Regions from separate parts of the Arthrobacter caoxuetaonis genome, predicted to be linked through region 4. Evidence: riboswitches for the same ligand, from Rfam matches in the RefSeq annotation. Region 4 holds a riboswitch; each other region holds the start of a gene.

Region 1 (4,460 bases), 1.7 Mb from region 4:
CGCCGTCAGCCAAGGCCTCGCTGCCAGCGTCTACACCCAGCTCACCGACGTCGAGGATGAGGTCAACGGCCTGCTCACCTACGACCGCCGGGTGCTGAAGGTGGATCCGGCCGTCGTCCGTGAACTGAACTCTGAGCTTTTGGCGGCTGGGTCGGCTTTGTGAACCTGAGAGCCGGAGTGATGCCTGGACCAGGCCGGCCGGGGCGCCCGCGGGTTTGAACACCTCGGACCAGCTCCAGCGGAGAAACCCTACGCCTGTGGCCCGGATTGCGTCCTCGCGCCAGCCTGTCTAGGCGCGTGGGCGCAGTTGTGGAAGGCCGGCTCGGAGTAACGCCTGGACCAGACCGTCCGGGGCGCCCGCGGGTTTGAACACCTCGGACCAGCTCCAGCGGAGAAACCCTACGCCTGTGGCCCGGATTGCGTCCTCGCGCCGCTTTTCCTGCAGCAAGGCATGTTCGGGCTGAGTCCCGCCATCTGTCTGAGTCTTTCCGTACTTCACTGCGCCGTCGAATTCGCCAACGAGTTCCTGCTGCTTCCAGAAGAAATCCGTGCGTCCAAGCAGACGTCCGCCAGGAGAATGAAAACTCTGCTGCAGCTCCGGAGCGGGGAAGCCATTGCGGTGGATGACGGCGCGGGAATAGGACTCGCCGGGAGATTCGGACCTCTCATCGGCGAACGTGATGACGCGCATCGCTCTCACACGCTTGGCCTGTGTAGGCAGGCCCTGCGCCAGCTGCCGCAGGGCGTCCTTCTCCAGGGCCTGGAGACCTCGCCGCCGGTCGGGGCGGATGACGTGGTCCATTGCCGGAACTGCTTGCTCGAAAGGCAGGTAGGCAGCCATATCAAGGACGGTTTGTGCCTTGGAAGTGACGGGCAGTCCGTCGACCGTAGTCAGCGGCTCCAACAGGCGTCTTCGAGCCCAGCGGAGGTCACCGCGGCGGTGGCCGTTGACGGGAGGCAAAGCCAGCAGCATGACCTCAAGCGGCGTTCCGATCGTCGGAATTCCCCAGATCACTGCCGCCGACTGCTGGATGAGGACCCGTCGAGTCCTTCCGGATTGTACGGCCGCCGCAAGTCTCAGGCGCTCGCGCTCCCAGGGGCTAAGCCCCGCCCAGGACTGTCCATCCAAATAGACACCGGGCCTGATCCGGACCAGCTCACCCGTGGTGCACCGAAGCGCAAGGGAACGGCGTCCGGGCCCATCACGATCGGCATCGACGGAGTAAAGCAGGTTTGCGCACATGGATCCAGCTTCGAATGCTGCGGGTCAACCGCGGGAACCAGTTGCTGATCTGTGGAAAAGGTCAGGCCTTAGCAGCAGGTGGTCATCGGCAGAAAGACTGCGTTGAGGGCGGAATCGTCCGTTAGGGGAGAATCTGGGCACGGCGCCAAGCAGTATTTTCCCCGGATGGCCAGAAAGACCCGGAACGCAGCGAAATCGTGTCACAGGGTGCAGCGTTTTCCCCGAGTACAGTGTTTTGGGGGACATAGTGCAGCGAAACCCCGAAACGCAGTGAAATCCCGGCCTCGAAACACACGAATCCGGCCTCGACGCCCCAGACGGACCTCGAAGCAGCGGAACCTAGATCTCGACGAGACCCTTGTCAGTCCCGAACGTCACAGACATGATGCCGGGGGTTCCCTTGGGGGAGACCCAGGTGACGTCAAGGCCGTCGAGCGGCTTCTCCACCGGCTGGCCGAGCCACTCGGTGACGCGCTGGGCGGAGCCGGCAATCGTGAGGGATTCAAGGGAGACCGTGCCGGCAAAGGCACGGGAGGGGTGCAGGTCCGCCTTGTCCTCATCCCAGCGGAGCATGTACGGGACCTGCGGGTCGGCGATCAGGCCATTGATGCCGATCTGCTGCCAGGTCAGTTCCTGGCCGTCGGGGAACTTGCGGTTTCCGGGGACGGCGGAGCGGCCGAGCCGTTCTTCGAAGGGTGCGAGGTCCTCCACGGCGACGCACCATCCCATCCAGCCGCCGCCTGCCTCGGAGCGTGCACGGACGGCCTGGCCGAAGGGTGCCTTGTCGGAAGCGGGATGGTTCAGGACCTCAACCACTTCCAGATACTGGTGGTTAGCCAGCGGAATGATCATGTTCCGGGTGCCAAAGCGGGGGTGCACCCCGCCCTTGACGAAGTCGGTTCCAAGGGCAGAAGCAATACGTTCCGTGGTGGCCAGCAGGCCGTCGGATTCGCAGGCATAAGAAACATGATCCAGGCGCATGCGAACATCTTGGCACGTTGTGACCTGTGTCTCGACCAAGGCAAGCCTTAGCTCGGCAAAAGGTATCTGGATCAGCGGATTTTTCCCGGATTCACGCTGCGTCATATGGGTTGCGCAACTCCGGCTCCGTTGGTTCTATAGGTACAGGTCATGAGTGCCAGCAGATAGCCCCGGCTTGCTGGCCGGCAACCCTCCAACCGCGGTGGGGTGCCCCGGGTGAAGACCTGGCTGGACACCACAAAGGGTGTCCGGCAAGCGCGGGCCACACGTCTGGTACCGGAGTTCTTCCGGCATCGGTACCTGTGGGGCCCCTGGTCATTAAGGGAGCAACATGTCTGCCAACTGGTCATTCGAAACCCGCCAGATCCATGCAGGACAGGAGCCCGACGCCACCACCGGCGCCCGTGCCCTTCCCATCTACCAAACGACGTCCTTCGTTTTCCCCAGCGCGGAAGCTGCAGCGAACCGTTTTGCGCTCGCAGAGCTGGCTCCGATCTACACCCGGATCGGCAACCCCACGCAGGAAGCAGTGGAGAACCGCATCGCCTCCCTGGAAGGAGGTGTTGGGGCCTTGCTGCTTGCCTCCGGGCAGGCCGCGGAAACCTATGCGATCCTCAACCTGGCCCAGGCAGGGGACCACATTGTGGCCAGCCCCAGCCTGTACGGCGGAACCTATAACCTCTTCAAGCACACGCTGAAGAAGTTCGGCATCGACGTCACCTTCGTCGCCGACCCGGACAACCTGGACCAGTGGCGCGAAGCCGTACAGCCCAACACCAAGGCCTTCTTCGGTGAAGTCGTCTCCAATCCGCGCCAAGACGTCCTGGACCTGGAAGGACTCTCCGCTGTCGCGCATGAGGCGGGCATTCCCCTGATCGTGGACAACACCCTGTCCACCCCGTATCTCATCCGTCCCATCGAATGGGGAGCGGACATCGTGGTGCACTCCGCCACCAAGTATCTCGGCGGGCACGGCACCGCGATGGCCGGCGTGATCGTGGACTCCGGCAACTTCGACTTTGCCGCCGATCCGGAAAAGTTCCCCGGCTTCAACACCCCTGATGAGAGCTACAACGGCCTGGTGTATGCCCGGGACCTCGGGGTCAACGGTGCACTGGGCGCCAACCTGGCGTTCATCCTCAAGGCACGGGTCCAGCTGCTGCGCGACCTCGGCTCGGCAGTATCTCCGTTCAACGCTTTCCTGATCGGCCAGGGCCTGGAAACCCTCAGCCTCCGGCTGGAGCGGCACGTGGAGAACGCCGTCGCCGTCGCGGAATGGCTGGAGGCGCACGACGACGTCCTTTCCGTCGCGTACGCAGGCCTGGAGTCCAGCCCGTGGTACGAACGCGGGCGCAAGTACGGGCCGCGCGGCACCGGTGCGATCGTGTCCTTTGAAATCGACGGCGGCGTTGAAGCGGGCAAGCGCTTCGTCGATGCGCTCCAGCTGCACTCGCACGTGGCGAACGTCGGCGACGTACGCTCGCTGGTGATCCATCCGGCGTCGACCACCCACAGCCAGCTGGGGGCGGAGGCCCAGGCGGCAGCGGGAGTCAGTCCGGGCCTGGTGCGGCTCTCGGTCGGGCTGGAGCACGTGGATGACATCATCGCGGACCTCGATGCCGGATTCCGCGCCGCCAAGGGAGCATGAAGTACAGCGTGACAACGTATCCACCCGCAGCGCAGCACCCCGTCCACACTCTCGACGGGGTGCTGCAGTACGCCTCGATCGGTGAACTCGAACTGGAGACCGGAGGGCGCTTGCCCGACGTCGTCCTGGGCTACGAAACCTGGGGCCGCCTGAACGGTGACGCCTCCAACGCCGTCCTGATTCCGCATGCCCTCACCGGCAGTACCCACGTGGCGCAGGGCAGCACCGAGGAACCGGGCTGGTGGGACGGCCTCGTGGGGCCGGGGCGGACCGTGGACACCGATCGTTTCTTCGTGGTCTCCATCAACATGGTTGGCGGCTGCTACGGCTCCACCGGCCCGGCGTCGGCGGATCCCCACGGACTGCCCTGGGGATCCCGTTTCCCGTTCGTCACCATCCGGGACTCGGTTCGCGCCGAGGCGCGGCTGGCGGACCAGCTGGGCATCCGCCGCTGGCACACGGTGCTGGGCGGATCGCTGGGCGGAGCACGCGCGCTGGAGTGGGCAGTGACTGAACCTGACCGGGTGGCACGGTGCGCGGTGATCGCGGCGACGGCGGCGAGCACGGGGGAGCAGATTGCCTTTGCCC
Region 2 (4,460 bases), 800 kb from region 4:
AGGTCCAGGCCGGCGACGTCGGCGAGGATCTGCGCGGTTTCTTCCGGGTTCTCGGCTGCCCAGGCACGCGCCCTTTCATAGACGTTGACCACGGTCTGGGCTACTTCCGGCTGCTCTTCCAGGAAGGACTCGGTGGCGTTCAGGAAGCCGTAGGTGTTGAAGTCCAGATTGCGGTAAAGGAACTCGGCACCAGCGTGCTCGGCGCCGGCCATGATCGGGTCCAGGCCGGACCAGGCGTCCACGGCGCCGTTTTCAAGGGCAGTGCGGCCGTCCGCGTGCTGCAGGTTCTCAACCGTCACGTCGGAGGTGCTCAGCCCGGCCTCTTCCAGCGCCTGGACCAGGAAGAAGTACGGGTCGGTGCCCTTGGTGGCGGCGACGGACTTGCCGGCCAGGTCAGCCACGGAAGTGATGTCCGAGTCGGAAGAGACGAGGAGTCCGGCCCATTCCGGCTGCGAGTAGATGCTGATGGTCTTGATCGGGGAGCCGTTGGACCGGGCCAGCAGGGCAGCCGAACCGGCGGTGGAGCCGACGTCGATCGCTCCGGCACGCAGTGCCTCATTGGCCTTGTTCGATCCGGCGGACTGCACCCAGTTCACGTCCACGCCCTGCTCTTCAAGGGTGGCTTCCAGCCAGCCCTGGTCCTTGATGACCAGGCTGAGCGGGTTGTAGGTGGCGAAGTCAATGTTCAGGGTGCCGCCGTCGGCTGCATCATTGGCGGCAGCGCCGGAGGAGTCTTCGCCGGCAACGCAGCCCGTGAGGGCCAGCGAGAACGCTGCGGCAGCGGCGGCCAGGACGGCGAGGGGACGGCGGGAGAAGCTGGGCGGGCGGCGGGAGAAGCTGGGCGGGCGGCGGGAGAAGCGGGAACGGCTGTTCATGGGGAATTCCTTCAGGAAGTGGAGGGCAGGGAAGAAGGGCGGTGCGGGCACGGATCGCCCGCGGCATCCGCCGCGGGAATGCCCGCGGCGGTGGGGGAGGAGGGGTCGCCTAGTGGCGGTCGACGCCGAGGCTCGCCAAGAGCTCTCCGCGCATTCGTGCCAGTTCAGCCGAGGCACGGTCCCGCGGACGGGCGCCCGGGACGGTGATGGTCTGCGTGATGGTGGCACCGGGCTTGCCCGGTTCACGGCCGAGGATAATGATCCGGTCCGCGAGCTGCAGCGCCTCGTCGACGTCGTGCGTGACCAGCAGGACAGTGGCCGGAGCTGCGCGGTGCACGTCCAGCAGCAGGTCCTGCATCTTGAGGCGGGTCAGGGCGTCGAGGGCGCCGAACGGTTCGTCGAGCAGCAGCACGCCGGGCTTGCGGGCCAGCGCCCGGGCCAGCGACGCGCGCTGGGCCATGCCGCCGGACACGGCGCGGGGCTGGTGCTTCGCGAAGCTGTCCAGCTCAACCAGCTTGAGGAGCTCGGCGACCTTGGCCTTGCCCTCGGACGCACTGGTGCTCTTGGGCAGGCCGATGGCGACGTTGGCCTGCAGGGTCTGCCACGGAAGCAGCCGCGGTTCCTGGAAGGCAACGGCACACCGGTCATCGATGCCGCGGACGGCAGTACCGTCGATCAGCACCTGCCCGGTGGAGGCGGCGTCGAGTCCGGCGGTCGCGCGCAGCAGCGTGGACTTGCCGCAGCCGCTGGAGCCGAGGATGGCCAGGACTTCGCCCGGACGGACCTCGAAATTGATGTCGCGCAGCACCACGTGGGCGTTTGCGCCCGAACCAAAGGCGCGGCCAACGCCGTCGAACGTTACCGGCAGCGCAGAGTCAGGGGTGGGGCGCGGGGCAGTGGAAACGGCATGGGAGCCGGAGGACAGTACTGCAGTCATGTGAACACTCCATCGGTCCTGGCAGTAGCACCCTACGGAAAACGTCCTGGGCCGGGTTAGCGGCCTCCTGCGACGTCCACCTCGCTATCGCAGTGCCTCAAGGAGGAAGCACTCCGACCAGGGTTGCTGCGGCTTCACTGATCCAGGTCTCTCAGCCGCTCGGGATGGTCAAGTGCAACTAAACGCCCTCGGACAGCCTGCGGGCAAGTCCCCGCGTAACATTCCGAATCCGGGTCCCTCCGGCCCTATTTCCCGCCGAGAGGCCACTTACGGCTCTTTTGAGCGCCCAAACCAGCCGTAAGTGGCCTCTCGGTGGTCGTTGAGGCGGCGCGGCGGCGGGCGGAGTTGGAAGTACGACGCCGGGCGTTACGCCGCGTGACACGGCCGGGGTTGCGCCGGCCCCGGCTCAGGGGCCCATACTGGAGCCGCAGGATCATGAGTCCCAACGCAAAGCTCTGGCTGGTTGGGCGGCAACCCTCTTTCCGTAGCGGGGTGCCCCAGATGACGATCCGGTCGCCCGGCGAATCCGCCGGCGGCAAGTACGGCGCTCCGTCCCCGGTGCGTCGCCTGGGAAAGGATTCTTCGATGACCAGCGCTCCCCGCCAGATCCGCTTCAACGCCTTCGACATGAACTGCGTCGGACACCAGTCACCCGGCTTGTGGCGCCACCCCGAAGACCGGTCGGCGGACTACACCAGGCTTTCCTACTGGACCCACCTGGCGAAGACCTGCGAACGCGGGCTTTTCGACGGAATCTTCATTGCCGACGTGCTGGGCACCTACGACGTCTACGGTTCCTCCAACGAAGCCACCCTCCGCCAGGGCACGCAGGTGCCGGTGAATGATCCGCTGCTGCTGGTCTCCGCGATGGCCCTGGTCACCGAAAACCTGGGCTTCGGCGTCACCGCCGGCACCGCCTATGAGCATCCGTACCCGTTCGCCCGCCGGCTCTCCACGCTGGACCACCTCACCAACGGGCGCGTCGGCTGGAACGTCGTTACCGGCTACCTGCCTTCGGCCGCCCGCAACATGGGCCAGGAGGACCAGCTCGAGCACGACGAGCGCTACAACCACGCCGACGAATACCTCGAAGTCGTCTACAAGCTGCTTGAGGGTTCCTGGGAAGACGACGCCGTCGTCCGCGACAGGGAAACCGGCGTCTTCACGGATCCGTCCAAGGTCCATGACATCAACCATGAGGGCAAATACTTCAAGGTCCCCGGCATCCACATCTCGGAACCGTCTCCGCAGCGCACCCCCGTGATCTACCAGGCAGGCGCATCGCCGCGCGGCATCGGCTTCGCGGCGGAGAACGCTGAAGCAGTGTTCGTGGGCGCGTCCACGGTGGAGAAGCTCAAGACCACGGTCACGAAGATCCGCGACGCTGCGGAAGCCGCCGGCCGGGACCGGCACTCGATCCGGATCTACACCCTGCTGACCATCATCACGGCCGCCACCTCCGAGGAAGCCGAAGCCAAGCACCTGGATTACCAGCGCTACACCAGCGACGAAGGCGCCCTGGCGCTGATGTCCGGCTGGATGGGTGTGGACCTCTCCACCTATGAACTCGACCAGCCGCTCGGCGCCGTGAAATCCAACGCCATCCAGTCGGCGGCTGCGAACTTCCAGAAAGTGAAGGACGACGGCGAGCCCTGGACAGTGCGCGACATCGCCGAGACCGCCGGGATCGGCGGACTGGGCCCGCGGCTGGTCGGCTCCGGTGCGGAGGTGGCCGAGGAGCTGATCCGCTGGGTCGAGGAGACCGACGTCGACGGCTTCAACCTGGCTTACGCGGTCACGCCCGGAACCTTCGAGGACGTCGTCGAGTTCGTGGTGCCCGAGCTGCAGAAGCGCGGCGCGTACCCTACGGAGTATGCCCCCGGAACCCTGCGCCAGAAGCTCTTCGGTGCAGGTGACAAGCTTCCGGAGGACCACCGCGGCGCGCGGTTCCGGCTGGACCCTGCGGTCCGCCGCTAGGCCGGCCCTGCGGGGGTTCCGTTAGGCTCGTGCGCATGACAAATGCGGGGAACACCAAAGCTCTCAGTCTGAACGTCACCTCCAAGCGCGCCCGGGCCCGCGGGGAAATGGTGGTCGCGGCGCCTGTCTCGGCGCTCCCTCCTGCCGTCGAACGGGCCGGGGTGAGGCTTCCACGGATGACCCTCACCGGGATCTGGCAGGAGCGGGCAGAGCTGGTGGCGGGAACCACGTGGAAGACGTTCGGCGAAGACATTGTGCTCACCTTCGAGCCGGTGGACGCTGCAACCACACGGGTGGTGGCCACCAGTACACCCCACGTTCCGACCACCATCTTCGACTACGGGCAGGGCAAGGCCGACGTCACCGAGGTGCTGAACGCCGTGGCTGCGGAGCTCTAGCCAGGACAGCAGGAAGCGGCGGCACGCAGCCGCCGCTTCCTGCCGGCAGGATCTAGTAGATCTTGATCGAGCCGCCGTCGGCCATCAGCGTCTGGCCGGTCATGTACTGGGACTGTTCGCTGGCCAGGAACACCACGATCGGAGCGATGTCCGTCTCCGGATCGCCCAGACGGCCCAGGGGAATGCCGTCCACCACTTCCTGGAAGGCCTCCGGGAACGCCTGGCTCCACTGGGCGATGCCCGGGGTGAGCGCGATCGGGGAGACCACGTTGA
Region 3 (4,460 bases), 1.2 Mb from region 4:
GCCGAACAGGAGGCTCAGGCCCACGATGTAGAGGGTCTCTCCGATAGCAGTCCACAGCTGCGGGGTCAGGGGTATGAGGTCTTCCATGTCAGTTCAGCTCCGTCACTTTGATGCCGTGCCCGACGGCGGCAAGGGCGCCGTCGATCGCCTGGTCGGCGCCCTTGAGCGCCAGCGTCAGGTGGCCGAACGCGCGGCCGGAAATGTCATTGATGCCGCCGTAGACCAGTTCGAACTCCACTCCGGCGGCTGCCAGTTCAACGAACACGTCCGACTGGGACGCGCCGCCGTCCCGGAAGGACAGAGTGACCATTCTTCCCTCGTGCCTGTTTCGCAGCGTCGCCAGGTCGGCCGCTGAAGGAACGCCCCGGACCACAGTGGAAACGAACTTCCGTGAGGATTCCTCGCGGGGGTTGGAAAACACCTCGAACACTTCACCCTGTTCCACGATCCGTCCTCCGTCCATGACGGCGACCTTGGTGGCCAGGTTCTTGATGACGTCCATTTCGTGGGTAATCACCACAATCGTGATGCCCAGCTCGCGATTCACCCGGCGCAGCAGTTCCAAGACCTCATGCGTGGTCTCCGGGTCAAGGGCCGACGTGGCTTCGTCTGCGAGGAGGATCTTGGGCGACGCTGCCAGGGCGCGGGCAATGCCCACGCGCTGCTTTTGCCCGCCGGAGAGCTGCTCCGGGAAGTTGTCCGCCTTGTCCGTGAGTCCCACGAAGTCCAGGAGCTCGGCGGTCCGTGCGGCAATTTCAGCCCTGCTCCGGCCCGCTACCCGCAGCGGATAGGCCACGTTGTTGCGGACGGTTTTGGAGTTAAAGAGGTTGAACTGCTGGAAGATCATCCCGATGTCCAGGCGCAGCTGCCGCAGCTGCCGCTCCGGGACGCCCGTGACCTGCCGGCCGTCGACCGTGATGTCGCCGGAGGTTGCAGTCTCCAGCGCGTTGATCAACCGGACCAGGGTGCTTTTTCCCGCTCCGGAGTAGCCGATGATTCCGTAGATTTCGCCGGCTTCGATCTCCAGGTTGATGTCCCGCAGCGCCGTGACCGGCTCTTCGCCCCGGCGGGCGGGCGGGTAGGTCTTGGAGACATTCCGCAGTGTGATGAGTGGCATGGTTTCCCTTGCAGAACGAGCGTCCCGGGTCCGGCCGCAGCCGGACCCGGGACGCGGTGGAACGGGCAGGAACTAGTCCAGGTTTTCGATGTCCTGCTGGACCTCGGCGAGCGAATCGCGCAGGTCCTGGACCGGGACCTTCAGGAATTCGGCGGTGTTGCCTGAAGCCTTCTGGACACCGTCCTGGACTGCCTGCGTTTCCTGGTAGATCTGCACGAGCTTGAGGTAGGTCTCGTTCTCCTCCTCGCCGGCACGCGCTGCGAAGATGTTGACGTACGGGATGGCCTTGGGATCCGACGGATCGTCCTGGGCAATGGCGTCTTCGGCCTTGAGGCCCGCGTCTTCGACGAAGTCGTTGTTGACGATCGCTGCTGCGACGTCGGGAAGCGACGTGGGGGTCAGGGAAGCCTCAAGGGTGGTCACCTTGACCTTTGACTTGGCTTCGTCGAGGTCGTCAAGGGTCGCGAAGACGCTGCCGCCGTCCTTGAGGCTGACCAGCCCGGCTGACTGCAGCACCAGCAAGCCGCGGGCCAGGTTGCTTTCGTCGTTGGGCACCGCCACCGTCGAGCCCTCGGGGATGTCTTCCACCGAGTCGTACTGGGTGGAGTACAGGCCCAGCGGGTAGATGGCCGTGGAGCCAATCGGTGTGAGGTCTGCGCCGCTGGCAACGTTGTAGCGGGCCAGGTAGATGATGTGCTGGAACTGGTTCAGGTCCAGTTCGCCCTCGGTCAGTGCCGGGTTCGGCTGCGTGTACTCGGCAAAGTCAACGATTTCGACGTCGATGCCTTCCGCCTTCGCGGCCTCGGTGTAGGTGGCCCAGTACGGATCGCTGGCTCCAACCACGCCGATCTTCACAGTGCCTTCGTCCCCGGAGGCTGAGCCGCAGGCGGCCATCGTCAGTGCCAGGAGCGGGGCGGCTGCAATCGCCAGGATTCTGCTGAGTTTCATGGTGTGGCTCTTCTCCCAAAAGGGTCCGCGGCGCTCCGCGGACAAGGTGGAGGCGCAGGCCGCTGGAGGGCAGTGCCGGCGCCGTACTTGCCTCGCGGAAAGTCTCCGCCGAGGCCGAATCATCACCTGGAGCACCCCGCTACGACGAGAGGGTTGCTGTCCAGCCGGCCAGGGCCATTGGCTGGAACTCTTGATTCCGTCCCTAGGCTAGGAACATCTGGGCCACGTAACCAAAACGCGCCTGCTTTATGACGACTTATGCAGTGGCACATGACATCCTGCGTAACAGGACGTCACGGAACCAGCCCCGGGCGGGGCCTTGTAAACCGGGAGAAAAGGAAGCCATGAGCGAAGCGCGGGATCTGACGGCAGCCGATATATGCACTCTGGCAGCACGGCACGGACTCGCCCTGGAACCAGGCACCGTCCGTTTCAACGAAGCCGGACTGGATTACCGGGTCGCTTTCGCCTCCGCACCGGACGGCGGGGACTGGGTACTTCGGATCCCACGGCGCGCGGACGTTGCCGCCGGCCAGGAACGCGAGCAGGCGATCCTTGATTTCGTGCGTCCGCGCCTTCCTGCAGCGGTTCCGGAATGGAAGATCCAGAGTTCGGACCTCATTGCCTATCCCCTGCTTCCGGGCAGCCCGGGGCTCACGGTGGACCGGGACAACCAGCCCGAATGGCACTTTGACCCGTCGGATCCGACGTACCTCCACTCCCTGGCCGGATTGATCGCGTCGCTGCACGGGATGGACGCGGCGGCCGCGGCCGCCGCGGGCATCCCGGCCGAGACTCCCGACGGCGTCCGCCGGCACTGGTCGAAGGTACTGGAACAGGTGCGCGCCGAGTTCCGCATCGCCCCGGAGCTGCTGGCCGGCTGGGAACAGTGGCTGGCCGATGACCGGCTTTGGCCGCAGCGGACGGTGCTGACCCATGGGGAGCTGTATCCCGCGCATCTGCTGCTCGATGACGCCAAACGGATCGTCTCCGTATTGGACTGGACCACGGCGAAGGTGAGTGACCCGGCCCTGGAGTTTATGTACGTGCACCTCATCTCGCCGGGTTCCCTCGACGACGTGGTCCGCTGGTACCAGGACGCGACAGGGCTCACCGAGCCGCACCTTGCCGAACGGTGCACGGCGCTGATAGCGGCCGGCCCGTTGAACTACGCGCTGTTTGCCCTCGCATCCGGCGAACCCGCGCACCGCGAGACAGCCTCCGCGCAGCTGCTGCCGTCCTAAGTCAGGACTGTTCCGCCGGAGTCTCTGATTCCTCAGGCGCGTCGCCGTCCTCGGGGGCGTCGCCGTGGTGGCCGCCGCGGCCGTGGCCTCCGCCCTTGCCGCGGTCGCCGTCCCGATCTTCCCGATCACCGCGGTCACCGCCATCGGCCCCGTCGTCGTGCTGTCCGTCTTCCCGGCCTTCGTCGGCCTGGCCGTCAGCATTCTCCTTGCCGGGCTTCGGATCATCCCCGTCCTGGGTGTCCTGCCGATCCGGCCGGGCTTCGTCACTGCCGCCGTCGCGCTCCTGGGCGTCTTCGGGCCCGCGCCGTTCCCGGTCGCCGCCGCGGCCCTGGTCCTGGCCCTGCTCCTGTTCGGACGTCACCGATGCAGTCTCCATATTGTCCCCAACGGCCATACCCGTGAAGAACGTTCCGGCGAGCAGGCCGGCGGCGGCCAGACCGCTGGCGGTCCAGATGATGACCTTCTTCGCTTTGCTCCCAATCGCCACGATTGGTGACACCTCCCTTGAGTTTGGATATTCCTACGCCATCTATCCAACGCCGCGATTCTTCGAGGATTCTTAGAAGCCCCGTGCGGATAGGGGCAGCCGCACCACCAGGACGGCGCCATGGCCTGTTTCCGGTTCAGCGCTGACTGATCCGCCGAACCGTGCGGCGATTTCTGCGACCAGCGCAAGGCCCAGGCCGTAGTGCCGGGTGTGCCCTGCCGGGGCCGGGCGTACCGAGGAGAAGCGGTCGAACAGTGCTCCGGCGAGCTCCGGCGGCAGCCCCGGGCCGTCGTCTGCCACCGTGACCACGGCGTCGCGGTTCCGCGCGGCTACGGAGACGGTAACTTCCGTCCGCCCGAAATCCAGAGCGTTGGACAACAGCGCGGTGAAGACCCGTTGAAGTGCCGCTTCGTTGCCCAGGACAGGCACCGGCACGTCCGGCAGTTGGGCGTGCAGGGCAAGGCCCCGGTCGGAAAAGGCGGGGCCGAAGGCGGCGGCTGTCTGCCGGGCAACGGCTGCCAGATCCACCTCTTCCAGCGTCCCGGGCTTTCGCGGATCCGCGGCAACCAGCAGGTCGTCCAGGATTCCGGTGAGGACCCCTGCGTCTGCCACCACCTCATCCAGCCCCTGAATGAGGCGGTCCAGCTCCCCGGGAGACGCTCCG
Region 4 (4,460 bases):
GCCATCGCCCTCGGCCACCCGCTCGGCTCCTCCGGCTCGCGCATCGCCATCACCCTGCTGGGCCGCATGGAACGCGAAGGTGCTTCCCGCGGCATTGCGACCATGTGCGTCGGCGTGGGCCAGGGCACCGCCATGCTGATCGAGGCCGTGTAGTGCAGGACTTCGCGGAAGTTTCCGCTCACTTCACCACGCTCAAGGTCACCATCGGGGAAGACCGCATCTCCGCGGTCCTGAACCGTCCGGAGGTCCGCAACGCCATTGACCAGGCCATGGTCGATGAGCTGCACGCCCTCTGCGCCGAACTGGAAAACAACCCGAAGATCCTGATCCTTTCCGGCACCAACGGGATCTTCGCTTCCGGGGCGGACATCGCCCAGCTGCGCGAACGCCGCCGCGAGGATGCCCTGCGCGGGATCAACTCGACGATCTTCCACCGCATCGCCAAGCTGCCCATGCCGGTCATCGCGGCGCTGGGCGGCTACGCCCTGGGCGGGGGAGCGGAGCTGGCCTTCGCCGCCGACTTCCGCATCGCCACCCCGACCGTGAAGATCGGCAACCCGGAAACTTCGCTCGGCATCATGGCCGCAGCCGGCGCCACCTGGCGGCTGAAGGAACTCGTCGGCGAACCCCTGGCCAAGGAAATCCTCCTTGCCGGGCGCATCCTGAACGCCGGGGAAGCCCTGGCAGCCCGCCTGGTGACCGAGGTCCACGAGGCGGAAAACCTGATGGACGCCGCCAACGCACTAGCTGACCGGATCGCCAAGCAGGACCCGCTGGCCGTACGCATCACCAAGTCCGTGTTCCACGCGCCCGCCGAGGCGCACCCCGTGATCGACACCCTCGCCCAGGGCATCCTCTTCGAGTCCGAGGCGAAGTTCGACCGCATGCAGGCTTTCCTGGAAAGGAAGAAAAACAAATGACAGTTCCCTCCAAGGTCGGTGTCCTCGGCGGCGGCCGTATGGGCGCGGGCATTGCCCACGCCTTCTGCACCGCCGGTGCCGCCGTCGTCGTGGTTGAGCGCGATGAGCAGGCAGCCAGCGCAGCGTACGAGCGCGTTGCCTCCAACCTCGCCAAGAGCGTTGAGCGCGGCACCACGGACGAGACCCTCGATGCCCTGGTTGCCAGGCTCAGCGTCTCCACCGATTATGCAGACTTCGCCGGCTCAGGCCTGGTCGTCGAGGCAGTTCCGGAAGACTTCGCCCTGAAGGCTGCCGCGCTGGCCGCTGTGGAGGAGCAGTTGGGCGACGGCGCCTGGCTCGCCTCCAACACGTCCTCGCTCTCAGTTTCGGAGCTGGCCGAAAAGCTGCAGCGTCCGGAGCGCTTCTGCGGCCTGCACTTCTTCAACCCGGTTCCTGCCTCCACCCTGATCGAGGTGGTCCTGGGCAAGCAGACTTCCGAAGAGCTCGCCGAGGCCGCCCGAACCTGGGTGGCCGACCTGGGCAAGACTCCCGTCGTCGTCAATGACGCTCCGGGCTTCGCCAGCTCCCGCCTGGGTGTGGCGATCGCGCTCGAGGCGATGCGCATGGTGGAAGAGGGTGTTGCGTCCGCTGAAGACATCGACGCGGCCATGGTCCTGGGCTACAAGCACCCGACCGGCCCACTGAAGACCACGGATATTGTAGGGCTGGATGTGCGCCTCGGCATCGCCGAGTACCTGGCCTCCACACTCGGCCCGCGCTTCGAGCCGCCGCAGATCCTGCGGGACAAGGTGGCCCGCGGCGAGCTTGGCCGCAAGACCGGCAAGGGGTTCTTCGACTGGAGCTAGTTTCATAACGAGCGGCAGCCCGCATCCTTCGCCCCTTTGAGGCCGGAGCATGCGGGCTGCTGCCGTTAAGGCCGCTGTCCGGCTTCTGCCGGGGGAGACTGCGGGCGTGCGGCATCAATGCCGGCAAGCCAGCCTGGAGCCCTGCCGCCCTGCGGGGGCTGCAGGGCCGCGGCGTCAAAACCGCTGGTCTGCAGCAGCCAGGAAACCAGGGAGTTCGAGTTCCACATGTCGCCGCCGGGCACCTTCGCGCCCCACACCTTCAGGGGCACCTGCGGCACCCGGGCAAGCAGGGCCTCGGCACCGGCAGCGTCCAGATTGAACACGAGGGCCGGTTCCGGCGCAAAGGCGAGGTCCGGTATGACCCCGTTCGGCCAGCACCGCACCTCGTACCGGAACAGCCTGAGCCGTCCGAGGGACCGGAGTCCCACTGGTCCCGTGGCCACGACTCCGCGCGGACCGGTGCCCTGGCCCCACGCCGGGGTCATTTCAATCGCATAGCGGGAACCGCGCGCGGTGACTTCCAGTGCTGCGTGGAACAGGGGCCGGGGACGTCGCCGCTCGCGCAGCGCGCGCCAGAGCTCCCACCAACGGCTGGTGCGGACCACCAGATGGCCGCCGGCACCAACCGGGAGCCACCACAACCGCACCTCGGCTGTGTCCATCCGGCCCCTTCCCCTGAACAATCCGCCCAAGTATTGCCCTACGCGGAATCGCTGTCCTGCATCCTCAGATCATGTCGCGGAACCCGTCCCCGGCAGGGAGCCGCCCGCCCGGTAGTAGCCAAGTAGAAAAAAGAACTCCGGTTGCGGCCTTCGAAGGCGCCCGGGACCATCAGGGACGAATACCGGGGGCACCACTGGGGCTGCCCGGGGCTGAGCGCGAGGGCTTCGGCGAGGAGCGGAATGTCGTGGTGCCACATAAGCTGCTGCTGCCCGGCGATTATCAGGTAGATCAGGTCCAGCTCCGGATCGGCGTGGACTTCGACGTCGATCCAGTCCTCGTAGCGGTTGAGCCGGCCGCCGTGGATCCAATGGATCTTGTGGCCGGGGGAAAAGGCGGTGCAGCGCGGGTCACTGGAGGGAAGCACAGCGTGTCCTTCGAAAGAGAGTGTCCTTGCCCGCTCCGGTTGGACGCGGGCCGCTTCGTCATCCGAACCACCCGCCGAACAGTGGGGTTGGTGCATGGCCAGTCGGAGCTTTTCCGCACCGGGAAGGTGCGGAGGCCATGTCTCGTGAAGCATTGATTACGTTAGCAGGTGCCGGTGGCACCCGTCCCTTGCCGCGTCTTGTTTCGGCAATGACAACGGTTACCGCCGGCCGCGGCAGTGGCCCTTCCCATGCCCCAGATGGACATCTGCGGTGATGGCCGCCAGGTAGCCTTCGCGGTAGCCGGTGGCATTCGGGTGCAGCTGAAACTCGCTGCCCAGGGCGATGATCCATGGATCCGCGGACCCCACGCCGTGCCCGGCGAACTCATCCGTGACATCCACGAAGGTTTCTCCGCGCTGTACCTGTCCGGCCAGCACCGCGTTCAGCGCGTCCGTCCCCTGGCTGAACAGTGCCACCGCCTCCGGGCTGAGCGGTCCCGCGGTTCCGGCTTCGAACAGGTACGGATAACCGACGAGTACCAGTTCGGCCCGCGGCGCGAGTTCACGAACCTGGCGGAGGGATTCCTGCAGCTGCGCCGTGAGGGTGGTTTGCGCGTAAGCGGTCGCACTCGCAATGGCGGGTGCACAGGTTTCCGGCAGCACCGGACCGATGCAGGCCTGGACGACGGCGCCGAATTGAACGTCATTGCCGCCAATCGTGACGGTGACCAGGTCGGTGCCCCGGTTCAGGGAACCATCCGCGCGCAGGGCGGCGATCTGCTCCGGCAGGTCCACGGGTCCGGCTGGAGCGCCCGGGGGAGTGCTCGACGCCGTCGCCCCGGCACACGTCACATCCGCCTCCCGATCCACCCGGCGAAGGGCATCCAGCAGGGCCGGGTACCCTTCTGCAGTCCGGCCGCAGGCATCGAGGAGCGGCCCGCCGCCAAAGCCCGACGCGTAGGAGTCACCCAGGGCAACGTAATCCACTTCTCCGCCGCGGTCCCTGTCTCGATCCCAGCCTCGATCCCAGCCCCGATCCCAGCCCCGATCCCAGCCGCGGTGGTGGTCCCACCCGCGGTCCCGGTCCCACCCGCGGTGGTGGCCGCGGTCCTGGCCGCCCGCAGCCGCCGGAGCCGCAACCCCGCCGGCAGTTAGGACACTTCCGAGAAGCAGCACCAGGCCTGCTTTCGTCCAGCCGCGCATCGGGTTCCGGTTCATCGTCGTACCTTCCGTCGTCGTCCGGGCCCACGGTAGCGCCGCCGCGGACAGGAGCAAACACGTGGTGTGGCAGCCGGGGCAGCCGCGAGTCAAAAAGCCGGATCCCGGGCTTGGCATAGTGTGCCGCAGGGCACTCTCATGTAGGCTGGATTCATTACCGACCGTCCGGTCAGTTATCGCTGTGTCCGGCGGAAGCCGCAGCCAGCGGAACTCGCCCGGTCAGGAAAACGAACGTCCAGTATCGAAAGGGTCCGTCAAAGATGACCTCAACCGCCATAGACGTGCAAGTCGTCCCCAGCTTCGTCCAGGACGAGTGGTGGACCCCGGAAAGCGCCGCCGCAAACCCAACTGAGGTCCGGGACGCCAGCACCGGTGAAATCCTCGCCCTGG

The links. Region 4 has a riboswitch for S-adenosylmethionine ahead of NF551_RS13575 (hypothetical protein). Riboswitches for the same ligand answer to the same signal wherever they lie in the genome.
Region 1: it holds a riboswitch for S-adenosylmethionine, as region 4 does, so the genes downstream of both, NF551_RS05555 (bifunctional o-acetylhomoserine/o-acetylserine sulfhydrylase) here and NF551_RS13575 (hypothetical protein) in region 4, are expected to answer to the same signal.
Region 2: it holds a riboswitch for S-adenosylmethionine, as region 4 does, so the genes downstream of both, NF551_RS00965 (LLM class flavin-dependent oxidoreductase) here and NF551_RS13575 (hypothetical protein) in region 4, are expected to answer to the same signal.
Region 3: it holds a riboswitch for S-adenosylmethionine, as region 4 does, so the genes downstream of both, NF551_RS07885 (MetQ/NlpA family ABC transporter substrate-binding protein) here and NF551_RS13575 (hypothetical protein) in region 4, are expected to answer to the same signal.

What each region holds. Positions count from the first base shown of each region.
Region 1 is NZ_CP099466.1:1,233,132-1,237,591, forward strand. Features, by position in the region: gene NF551_RS05540 (glycoside hydrolase family 2 protein) at 1-163, shown strand, start outside; gene NF551_RS05545 (hypothetical protein) at 290-1,015, opposite strand; gene NF551_RS05550 (VOC family protein) at 1,583-2,224, opposite strand; SAM riboswitch class IV at 2,371-2,488, shown strand; gene NF551_RS05555 (bifunctional o-acetylhomoserine/o-acetylserine sulfhydrylase) at 2,556-3,872, shown strand; gene metX (homoserine O-acetyltransferase MetX) at 3,869-4,460, shown strand, end outside.
Region 2 is NZ_CP099466.1:186,279-190,738, forward strand. Features, by position in the region: gene NF551_RS00955 (aliphatic sulfonate ABC transporter substrate-binding protein) at 1-875, opposite strand, end outside; gene NF551_RS00960 (ABC transporter ATP-binding protein) at 985-1,812, opposite strand; SAM riboswitch class IV at 2,244-2,360, shown strand; gene NF551_RS00965 (LLM class flavin-dependent oxidoreductase) at 2,398-3,789, shown strand; gene NF551_RS00970 (hypothetical protein) at 3,825-4,187, shown strand; gene NF551_RS00975 (SDR family NAD(P)-dependent oxidoreductase) at 4,240-4,460, opposite strand, start outside.
Region 3 is NZ_CP099466.1:1,719,320-1,723,779, reverse strand. Features, by position in the region: gene NF551_RS07895 (methionine ABC transporter permease) at 1-87, opposite strand, end outside; gene NF551_RS07890 (methionine ABC transporter ATP-binding protein) at 89-1,117, opposite strand; gene NF551_RS07885 (MetQ/NlpA family ABC transporter substrate-binding protein) at 1,190-2,065, opposite strand; SAM riboswitch class IV at 2,144-2,261, opposite strand; gene NF551_RS07880 (macrolide 2'-phosphotransferase) at 2,410-3,309, shown strand; gene NF551_RS07875 (hypothetical protein) at 3,311-3,796, opposite strand; gene NF551_RS07870 (sensor histidine kinase) at 3,869-4,460, opposite strand, start outside.
Region 4 is NZ_CP099466.1:2,940,863-2,945,322, reverse strand. Features, by position in the region: gene NF551_RS13595 (thiolase family protein) at 1-153, shown strand, start outside; gene NF551_RS13590 (enoyl-CoA hydratase/isomerase family protein) at 153-920, shown strand; gene NF551_RS13585 (3-hydroxyacyl-CoA dehydrogenase family protein) at 917-1,765, shown strand; gene NF551_RS13580 (hypothetical protein) at 1,831-2,427, opposite strand; gene NF551_RS13575 (hypothetical protein) at 2,466-2,852, opposite strand; SAM riboswitch class IV at 2,870-3,002, opposite strand; gene NF551_RS13570 (SGNH/GDSL hydrolase family protein) at 3,072-4,070, opposite strand; gene paaZ (phenylacetic acid degradation bifunctional protein PaaZ) at 4,331-4,460, shown strand, end outside.